DNA from 2 places in the Pseudochelatococcus sp. B33 genome. Region 2 is predicted to be linked to the other one. Evidence: predicted binding sites of a transcription regulator. Region 2 holds the regulator's gene; the other holds the start of a gene.
What was found. The regulator LexA, encoded in region 2, represses DNA repair genes until DNA is damaged. The targets are predictions, from matches to a motif close to TGTTCNNNNTGTGTTCNG.
Positions count from the first base shown of each region.

Region 1 (5,592 bases), on a different contig from region 2:
CGCCGAACAGAGCCCGCGCACCGGACTCGATTGCCTCGTCGACGGCCATGGAGCGCGTCACGACGGGCTCGTTACGCAGCACGAGCGTGTTGGCGAGATCCTCGATCTGGCGCAGTTCGCCGGCGCTGATCGGGCCGGGATGGCTGAAATCGAAGCGCAGCCGGTCGGGCGCCACGAGCGAACCCTTCTGCGCCACGTGATCGCCCAGTATTTCGCGCAGCGCCTCGTGCAGGAGATGGGTGGCGGAATGGTTGGCGCGGATGGCGGTCCGGCGTTCGTGGTCCACCTTCAGCGCGACAGCGCCCCCGGGCGAGAGCGCGCCTTCGCTCACCCGCACGCGATGCAGGAACACATCGCCGAGTTTCTTCGTCGTGCCGAACACCTCGGCCGACACTCCCGGCGCGGAGATCCAGCCGGTATCACCCACCTGACCGCCCGACTCGGCGTAGAACGGCGTCTGGTTGACCAGCACGACCCCCTCCTCGCCCGCGGCGAGCAACTGGACCTCGGCCCCGTCGCGCACCAGCGCCGTGACGACGCCCTCGGCCGACTCCACTTCATAGCCCAGGAACTCGGTCGGTCCAATGCGGTCCTTGAGCGAGAACCACAACGCCTCCGTCGCAGCCTCGCCCGAGCCCGTCCAGGCGGCGCGCGCCTGCTGGCGCTGGCGTTCCATCGCCGCATTGAAACCCTCGACATCGACACCGATTGAACGCGGACGCAGGGCATCCTGCGTCAGATCGAGCGGGAAGCCGTAAGTATCGTAGAGCGTGAACGCCACCTCACCGGAAAGCTCGCTGCCGGCAAGAAGGTCGCGGCTTTCGGCATCCAGTATGGAAAGGCCGCGCTCCAGCGTCTTGCGGAAGCGCCTCTCCTCCAGATGCAGCGTCTCGCCGATGAGCGACTGGGCGCGCACCAGTTCAGGGTACGCCTCGCCCATCTGCCGCACCAGCGCGGGCACGAGACGCCACATCAGCGGCTCACGCGCGCCGAGCAACTGGGCATGGCGCATGGCCCGGCGCATGATGCGGCGTACCACATAGCCACGCCCCTCGTTCGACGGCAGCACGCCGTCGGCGACGAGAAACGCCGACGCGCGCAGGTGATCGGCGATGACGCGGTGGCTCACCGCCTGCGGCCCATCGGGGTCGACGCCGGTCGCGTTGGCGACGGCTTCGATCAGCGCCCGGAACAGGTCAGTGGCATAGTTGTCGTGCGTGCCCTGCAGAACGGCGGAAATACGCTCGAGCCCCATGCCCGTATCGATCGACGGGCGCGGCAGCAGCAGCCGTTGGCCAGGCGCAACCTGATCGTACTGCATGAAGACGAGGTTCCAGATTTCGATGAAACGATCGCCGTTCTCGTCCGGGCTGCCGGGCGGCCCGCCGGGGATGTGCTCGCCGTGGTCGTAAAAGATCTCGGAGCATGGCCCGCACGGCCCCGTGTCGCCCATTGACCAGAAGTTGTCCGAGGTGGAGATGCGAATGATCTTCTCATCCGGCAGGCCGGCGATCTTCCTCCACAGACCGACGGCCTCCTCGTCCTCGGAGAACACCGTCACCAGCAGCTTCTTCTCCGGCAGGCCGAACTCGCGCGTGACCAATTTCCAGGCAAGTTCGATCGCGTGCTCCTTGAAATAATCGCCAAAGGAGAAATTACCGAGCATCTCGAAAAAGGTGTGGTGGCGGGCGGTATAGCCGACATTGTCGAGATCGTTGTGCTTGCCGCCGGCGCGGACGCACTTCTGGGAACTCGCGGCACGCGAATAGGCCCGTTTCTCCGCGCCGGTGAACACGTTCTTGAACGGCACCATGCCGGCGCTGGTGAACATCAGGGTCGGGTCATTGCGCGGCACGAGCGGGCTGGAAGGCACGACCTCATGGCCATTGGCCGCGAAATAATCAAGAAAAGTGGACCGAATCTCGTTTACGCCGCTCATCACGCCCTACCTGCGCCCTGCGGATGGCATGCCGTGCACCCATCCGCCGCCAATATCCCCCCGGTCTACCAGTTCATATCGAGAGCTGGCACCCGGGAGATGAAGCCCCGCCCGGAGGCAGGTAACATTCCCGAGCGCCTTTTCTAGAAGGATTTAACCCGTCTGCAAATACGAAATCGCCGAATCCGCCCCGTCCTCCGCCAGCTCGGCGCGTCGAACGGCGCGCCGCGAGAACCTCAGGCAGCGCCCTCATCCGTATCGTCGACCGGAGAATCGGCATTGTCCAGAATACGGTCGGCAAGCACAGAGGAGTTCTGGCGGATCGCCGCCTCGATCCTGTCGGCAATCTCGGGGTTGTTCTTGAGAAACTGCTTGGAGTTCTCGCGCCCCTGCCCCAACCGCTGGCTGTCGTAGGAGAACCATGCGCCGGACTTGTCGACGATGCCGCCCTTGACGCCGAGATCGAGCAATTCACCGAGCTTCGATACCCCCTCGCCGTACATGATATCGAACTCGACCTGCTTGAAGGGCGGCGCGACCTTGTTCTTCACCACCTTGACGCGGGTGGTGTTGCCGACGATCTCGTCGCGGTCCTTGATCGAACCGATACGGCGAATGTCGAGGCGGACGGAGGCGTAGAACTTGAGCGCGTTGCCGCCCGTGGTCGTCTCCGGCGAGCCATACATGACGCCAATCTTCATGCGGATCTGGTTGATGAAGATCACCATCGTGTTGGAACGCGAGATGGAGGCCGTGAGCTTGCGCAGCGCCTGGCTCATCAGCCGGGCCTGGAGCCCCGGCTGCATGTCGCCCATGTCGCCCTCGATCTCGGCGCGGGGCGTCAGCGCCGCCACCGAATCGACAACGAGCACGTCGATCGCCCCCGAACGCACCAGCGTGTCGCAGATTTCAAGTGCCTGCTCGCCCGTATCGGGCTGCGAGATCAGCAGGTCGTCAAGGTTCACGCCCAGCTTGCGCGCATAGACCGGATCGAGCGCATGCTCGGCGTCGATGAAGGCGCACGAGCCGCCCTTCTTCTGCGCCTCGGCGATGGTGTGCAGCGCCAGCGTCGTCTTGCCCGAGGACTCGGGACCGAAAATCTCGACGATGCGCCCGCGCGGCAACCCGCCGACCCCCAGCGCGATGTCGAGGCCAAGGGAACCCGTGGACACGGTCTCGATCTCAATCTGTCCCTGCGCCTTGCCCAGCCGCATGATGGAGCCCTTGCCGAACGCGCGTTCGATCTGGGCCAGGGCGGCGTCCAGCGCCTTCGTCTTGTCCATGGAACTACCTTCTACGAGTCGCAAACCGGCCTGAGACATCTCGATTAATCCTTATGGTAGGTCGCCCGCCATTTCAACGTGCGTCCGGTTCATCTGCACAGGCCAAGTGTACATAATTTGTTCTTGCGCACAAGTTCTTTTTATGTTCTCAATGCAACATTCGTCGCGAGTAGCTGACACAGGCGTCGCAGGTGAAGAGAATGGCCGACGCGGGGTCGGCTCTCAGACAATATCGGGAGTTTATCGTGTCCGGCCTTCGTCTACAATTCCGACGACGTCTCGGCGCTGCGGTCGGCGCCGAGCACCAGTGCCTCGATCCGCTCCACCACGACGGCGGCGAGCACCTCGGGATCGGGGCCTGCGGCGTCGAGGCGGATTTCGGGGTCGAGCGGTGGTTCGTAGTCCTGGCCGACGCCGGTGAAGGCGGCAATCTTGCCCTCCCTCGCCTGGGCATAGAGCCCCTTGGGATCGCGTTCGGCGCAGACCTCGGCCGGCGCGTCCACGAAGATCTCGACGAACTCGCCCGGCGCGAAGCGCTCGCGCACCCGGTCACGGTCGGCGCGGAAGGGCGAGACGAAGGCGCACAGCACGATCAGGCCCGCATCCGCCATCAGCCGCGCCACCTCGCCCACGCGGCGGATGTTCTCCGTGCGCGCCGGTGCGTCGAAGCCGAGATCGGCGTTGAGCCCCTGCCGCAGCGCGTCGCCGTCGAGCGTCATAGTGTGGCGGCCGAGCGCGTGCAGCTTCGCCTCAACCAGATTGGCGATGGTCGACTTGCCCGAGCCGGGCAGCCCGGTGAACCACAGCACGAGCGGCCGCTGGCGCTTGATGTCGGCGCGCGCGGCGCGGTCCACGTCGAAGCCATGGCGGTGCACGTTGGTGGCGCCGAGCGCCTCGACCGCCATCCCGGCCGCGACCGTCGCATTGCTATAGCGGTCGATGAGGATGAAGGCGCCCATCTCGCGGTTGTCCGCGTAAGGATCGAAGGCGATCGGCACCAGCGTCTCGATCTCGACAAGGCCGATGGCGTTGAGGCCGAGCGATACGACGGGCGTCTGCGCCAGCGTTTCGATATCGAGATAGTGGCGGATGGCACGTACCGTCGCGGGCACCGCGCGCGTGCCGAGCTTGAGGTTGTAGGAACGGCCGGGCACCAGCATCTCGTCGGCCATCCAGACAAGGCGGGCGGCAAGCCGCGTCGCCACGATCGGCCGATGGCGCGGATCGACGAACACCTCGCCGCGCGGCGCGTCGATCTCATCGGCGAGCACCAGCGTCACGGCATCGCCTGCTTCGGCCGCCGACAGATCACCGTCGAAGGTGACGATGCGTGCAACCCGGCTGCGCTTGCCGGACCCCGCCGCGACGACGGCATCGCCCACCGTGACGCGGCCGCCGGCGATCGTGCCGGAGAAGCCGCGAAAATCGAGATTCGGCCGGTTGACCCATTGCACCGGAAAGCGGAACGGGCCGTTGCCGTCGCGCGCCTCGATATCCACCGTCTCCAGATGGCCGAGCAGCGTCGGCCCCTCGTACCAGGGGGTCGCATTGCTCGGTGCGGAGACGTTGTCGCCGAAGCGGGCCGAGAGCGGGATGGCCTGCACGGTCAGGAAGCCGAGGTCTTTCGCGAACACCTCATAGTCGGCCACGATGGCGCCGAACGTCGCCTGATCGAAACCGACGAGGTCGATCTTGTTCACGGCGAGCACGACATGGCGGATGCCCAGCAGCGAGGCGATGACGCTGTGGCGGCGCGTCTGGGTGAGCAGGCCCTTGCGCGCGTCGATCAGGAGGATCGCGAGGTCGGCGTTCGACGCGCCGGTCGCCATGTTGCGGGTGTATTGCTCGTGGCCGGGCGTGTCGGCGACGATGAACGAGCGGTGCGGCGTCGAGAAGTAGCGATAGGCGACGTCGATGGTGATACCCTGCTCGCGCTCCGCCTCCAGCCCGTCCACCAGCAGGGCGAAGTCGATGTCACCGCCGGTGGTGCCGACCCGCCGGGAATCGTCCTCAAGCGCGGTAAACTGGTCATCGAGCACGGCGCGCGTCTCGTAGAGGAGGCGGCCGATCAGCGTCGACTTGCCGTCGTCGACAGAGCCGCAGGTGAGGAAACGCAGCAGCCCGCGCGCCGCGGGCCTGTCCACGGCGTCCACGCCGGCACCGAATCGAGGACCGGGCAACGGGCGAACGGCGTTGAGGCGAACGGCGTCCATTCAGAAATATCCCTCGCGTTTCTTGCGTTCCATCGATGCGCCGCTGTCCTTGTCGATCACCCTGCCCTGCCGCTCCGATACCGACGAGGCTTCGAGCTCGGCGATGATGTCGGCGAGCGTCTCCGCGTCCGATTCGATCGCCCCGGTCAGCGGATAG
Region 1 is NZ_JBSEFH010000023.1:75,139-80,730, reverse strand. Features, by position in the region: gene alaS (alanine--tRNA ligase) at 1-1,939, opposite strand, end outside; gene recA (recombinase RecA) at 2,176-3,261, opposite strand; gene cysN (sulfate adenylyltransferase subunit CysN) at 3,483-5,435, opposite strand; gene cysD (sulfate adenylyltransferase subunit CysD) at 5,436-5,592, opposite strand, start outside.
Region 1: the regulator LexA is predicted to act here: its motif matches at 3,355-3,372, upstream of recA (recombinase RecA).

Region 2 (5,592 bases):
CAGGCGCAGGCTGCCGGGAACCCCGGCCAGCCCGAGGCAGGCTATGACGCCTCGTCCATCGAGGTGCTGGAGGGGCTCGAGCCCGTGCGCCGGCGTCCCGGCATGTATATCGGCGGCACGGACGAGAAGGCGCTGCATCACCTCTTCGCCGAGGTCATCGACAACGCCATGGACGAGGCCGTGGCGGGATACGCCGGCTTCATCGAGGTGGAGCTGTCGGCCGACGGGTTCCTCGCCGTCACCGACAACGGGCGCGGCATTCCCGTCGATCCGCATCCGAAGTTCCCCGACAAGTCGGCGCTCGAGGTGATTCTCACCACGCTGCACGCCGGCGGCAAGTTCGATTCCAAGGTCTACGAGACATCGGGCGGCCTGCACGGGGTCGGCGTGTCGGTGGTGAACGCGCTCTCGGAAAAGCTCGAGGTCGAGGTCGCGCGCGGGCAGATCCTCTACCGGCAGGAGTTTTCGCGCGGGTTGCCGCTCGGGCCCCTCGCGACGCTGGGGCGCGTCAGCAACCGGCGCGGCACGCGCGTGCGTTTCAAGCCGGACGCCGAAATCTTCGGCCCCGGCACGCGGTTCGATCCGGCGCGCCTCTTCCGCATGGCGCGCTCGAAGGCGTTCCTGTTCGGCGGCGTCGAGATCCGCTGGCGCTGCGCGCCGGAACTGCTGCCCGCCGGCGGCAAGGTGCCGGCCGAGGCGACCTTCCGCTTCCCCGGCGGCTTGCGGGACTATCTGGCGCAGGAGATCGAGGGGCGCGAGCTCGTCGTCGACACCATCTTCTCCGGCCGCATCGACAAGTCCGCCACCAACGGCAAGGCAGGCACGACAGGCGCCCCGACGGGAGCCCACGGCTCGCTGGAATGGGCGATCGCCTGGTACACGCAGGACGACGGCCACGTCGCCTCCTATTGCAACACCATCCCGACGCCCGAGGGCGGCACGCACGAACAGGGCCTGCGCGCCGCCCTGCTGCGCGGCCTGCGCGACCACGCCGAGCGCGTCAACCAGTCGAAGCGCGCGGCGCAGATCACCGCCGACGACATCATGACCTCGTGCGCGGCAATGCTCTCGGTTTTCATCCGCGAGCCGGAATTCCAGGGCCAGACCAAGGACCGGCTCGCGACGACGGAGGCCGCGCGCATCGTCGAGAACGCGGTGCGAGACGCCTTCGACCACTGGCTCGCCGCCGCGCCCCAGCAGGCCTCCCGGCTCCTCGACTGGACGGTGGAGCGCGCCGAGGAACGGCTGCGCCGGCGCGCCGAAAAGGAAGTCGCCCGCAAGACGGCGACGCGCCGCCTGCGCCTGCCCGGCAAGCTCGCCGACTGCACGCGGGCGGGCGCGGAGGGGTCGGAGCTCTTTCTGGTCGAGGGCGATTCGGCCGGCGGATCGGCCAAGCAGGCGCGCGACCGCGCCACGCAGGCCATTCTGCCGTTGCGCGGCAAGATCCTCAACGTCGCTTCCGCCGGACGCGACAAGCTTTTGCAGAACCAGCAGATCGCGGATCTGATGCTGGCGCTGGGCTGCGGCGCGGGCTCCGCCTATCGCGAGGCGGACCTGCGCTACGACAAGATCATCATCATGACCGACGCCGACGTGGACGGCGCCCATATCGCCTCGCTCCTCATCACGTTCTTCTGGCAGCAGACGCCGCGCCTCATCGACGGGCGGCACCTGTATCTGGCCGTGCCGCCGCTGTTCCGCCTGAGCCAAGGCGGCAAGACCGTCTACGCCCGCGACGAGACGCACCGGCAGGAGCTGATGCGCACGACCTTCAAGGGCAAGAAGGTGGATATTGGCCGCTTCAAGGGCCTCGGCGAGATGCTGCCGGCGCAGCTCAAGGAAACCACCATGGATCCGCGCAAGCGCACCCTGCTCCGGGTGGTGGTGGATCACGACGCGCGGCCCGAAATCGGCGAGGCGGTCGAGCGGCTGATGGGCAACAAGCCGGAAGCCCGCTTCTCCTTCATCCAGGAACACGCGGCCTTCGCCACGGATCTGGACATCTGAGATCTCGACATCTGATCCGCGGCGGGCCGTCGTCCGCGGGAACGCGGCCAGCCCCGCCACAGAATCGACGCTGTAGAATCGGCTTTCCCTGTGCGCCGGCCGATGAAAGTCGCACCGCCAGGCGGAAATCGGCGCGCCGCCCCGCTCCAAACAACAAAGTTTTAAGGCTTATCGTGAACAGTGACGCTTGCGGAACACATTAAGAACGTGTATGGTGTTCGCGTTTCGTTTCGTGCCTCGTCATTTGACGTTACGAACTGGCGGAAATCCCGGGAGGACGCGTAATCCATGCTGACGCGCAAGCAACACGATCTGCTTCGGTTTATTCATGAACGGATGCGCGAGTCCGGAGTTCCTCCTTCGTTCGATGAGATGAAGGACGCGCTGAACCTGCGCTCCAAGTCGGGGATCCACCGGCTGATCATCGCGCTCGAGGAGCGCGGTTTCATCCGCCGGCTGCCGAACCGGGCGCGCGCCATCGAGGTGATTCGGCTGCCGGAAGTGCCGACCGCGCCGGTGCCGCGCGGCCGCTTCAGTCCGAGCATCGTCGAGGGCGGCCTCGGCCGCGCTCCCGCCGGCGGACGGGCCAACGTCGACAGGCCCGTGCAGGAAATCGACCCCGTCTCCTCCGGCGGGCTTACCATTCCGGTGATGGGGCGTATCGCGGCCGGCACGCCCATCACGGCGATCCAGAATTCGAGCCATTCGCTGACCCTGCCGCCCGAGCTGCTGTCCCCCGGCGAGCATTTCGCCCTGGAAGTGCGGGGCGATTCGATGATCGAGGCCGGGATTCTCGATGGCGACACAGTCATCCTGCGTCGGCAGGACAACGCCGACACCGGGGACATCGTCGTCGCGCTCATCGATGACGAGGAAGCCACCCTGAAACGCCTGCGCAAGCGCGGTTCCTCGATCGCGCTCGAAGCCGCCAATCCGGCCTACGAGACGCGTGTTCTGGGGCCCGACAGGGTGCGCATCCAGGGCAAGCTCATCAGCCTCGTCCGCCGTTACTGAGGCCGCTGGCAAGGCCCTTCGGGGACGTCACCGATGGGCCGGACGTCGCCAGGGCCGGTTGTCGGACGATCCGGCATCACCTGCCCGGACATTGCCGTTCTCGCCGTCCGGCCGGCCCCTGATGACGAGATCGTCGCCCTCGAAAATCAGCGCCAGAGCGCCGTGCCGGTCGAGGTCGGTTCTGTCGATGACGTGGCGGGCGGCGCAGTTTTCCGGCGCGCGCCAGCGCGTCACGACAACGGCGGCGCGGGTACAGTCCTCGTAGGCGGCCCGCTCGTCGAGGGCGAAGGCGACGCTGCGCCCCTCCGGCAGCACGGTGACGCAGCCGATGCGGTCACAGGCAACGCCGGCACGCAGTGATGGATCACCCGCCCGGCGCGGATCGCCGTCCGACCGCAGCCATTGCTCGACGGTGAAGGCGGACGGGCGGCCGAGAACGAGATAGCGGCCGTCCGCCGCCCGTACCATCGCGCCCCTGCCTTCGCGGTCGATGAGCATGTCCGGCCGGTCGGGCATGGCGGCGAGCGCCACGCCGAGGCCCGCCGGGAGGATGGCGAACCATCTGAGCGGCGTCGTCCAGAGGCAGGTCCACAGGAGGGCTGCCACCAGCAGGACCAGCACACCCGGCCCGAACGAGGGCACCACGACCACGGCGCCGGCGAACCCCTCGATGATCGTCGAGCCGGCAAGCACCGGCGCGGCCGCGAGGCCGGCCAGATGCCAGAACGGGCCGTCGAGCCCGAGCGGATAGGCCATGACGCCCATGAAGGCGAGCGGCATGACGAGCAGTTCCACCAGCGGCAGGCCGAAGGCGTTGCCGACGAGCCCCCACGGATTGAAGGTCTGGAAATGATAGGTGCTGAACGGGCCGGTGGCCAGCATCGCGACCACGGTCGTGGCCGTGCTGACGACGACGAGCCGGTAGAGCCGCCCGCCGCGCAGCCCGGCGTCCGGCAGATGCAGGCCGCCGCCTTCCCTGAGCGGCATCATGCCGTGCGCCCGCGCGCCGTCGCTCCACCGCTCGAACAGCGCGATCAGCGCGGCGACGCCCGCGAACGACATCTGGAAGCTCGGCCCGAGCAGGGTTTCGGGCTGGAACGTGAGGCAGACGAAGGCGGCGAGCGCGAGATTGCGCATGGAGAGCGCCGGCCGGTCCGCCAGGATCGCGCCCATGACGATCAGCGTCACGACGAGCGCCCGCAACGTGTCGATGCCCGCACCCGAGAACACGCAATAGACGCCGGCCCCGGCGATGCCCGCCACCGCCGCCGCCTTGCGCACCGGCCGGCGCAACGCCATGCCGGGAGACAGCGCCAGCAGGGCGCGCGCGAGAAAGAAGATCGTCCCCGCAACCAGCGTCATGTGGAAGCCGCCGATCGACACCACGTGGTAGATGCCCGCCGCGCGCAGGGATTCGTTGGTTTCGTCGGTCAGCATGCCGCGCTTGCCGGTGACGAGCGCCGCCACGAAGGCCGCCTCCTGCCCCCGCGCCCGCTCCTCTCCGTCCTTGCCGTGGCCGCTACCCTGCAAGGGGCCGCCGCCGGCCTCGATGATGCGACGTGTCAATGCATTGCGATGATTGTCTATCCACGCCGCGAGCCGGGCGCCCGGCGGTGTCGGCGGATGCCGGCCGGCGATCGCCTCGACCCGGCCGTTGACGGACCCCACTGCGCCGATGCCGCCGAAGAACGCGTCGCGGGCGAAGTCGTAGCCGCCGGGGCGCGCCGGCTGCGGCGGCGGCACCAGCCGCGCCGTGGCCACGATGCGCGTTCCGGGCGCGATGGCCGTGCCGCGGCGCAGGCCGATGCGCACGCGGGCCGGCCGCTCCCCCGCCGCGAGGCCGCCGATGTCCTCCACGTCGATGATGGCGCGCGGCCCCTGCGGCCGCTCCTCGACGGAGCGCACGAAGCCCGTGACCGGCGCAATGACCGTGCGGTTGAGCACCGGCTGCGCCACCCATTGCGTGCGCATCGCCGCCATGGAGAAGCCGAGGAACAGGACGCCGGCGGCCATGGCCGCCGTCCGCGCCCGCCAGTGCCCGCGCAGCATGACGGCGACGGCTATCATGACGGCCGCCGCCACGGGGCCGGACCACGGCGCGGGCTCGCGGTCGGCGGCGAAATAGAACGCCACGCCCGTGCCATAGGCCACCGGCAGCCAAAGGAAGAGCCGCCGGCGCTCGGCTTCCAGCGCGAGCCAGCCCGTCAGCCGCACGCGCCAGCGGCTGCCGAGATCGCCGGCCTCGGCGGCTGCGAAGCGCAGCCACGCTGGCGCCGCGAGGGGCATGGCCCCCCACCCTCTCCTGCCCGCGCGGTTCACGCCGGGTCCCGCGTCCAGTGCGGTGCGCGGCCGGCGATCTTTCGCATGATGCCTACCCCATACGCCCAAGTCATGATACAGAGCGCCGATGCCGCGTTGCGCGGCGCCCGAGCCGTGTTACACCGCCCATTATCGTCTTCCGGGGCGATTGCGCCAAGCCCGATTTGTCACATCCGTCACGACGGCGCGACAAATCCGTGGTACGTCCGTCGCCCGCCGTCAACGTTTGTGGATCAGTCGCTGCAATGACAT
Region 2 is NZ_JBSEFH010000011.1:67,091-72,682, reverse strand. Features, by position in the region: gene parE (DNA topoisomerase IV subunit B) at 1-2,007, shown strand, start outside; gene lexA (transcriptional repressor LexA) at 2,296-3,021, shown strand; gene ACUSIJ_RS13655 (ComEC/Rec2 family competence protein) at 3,049-5,307, opposite strand; gene gltX (glutamate--tRNA ligase) at 5,586-5,592, shown strand, end outside.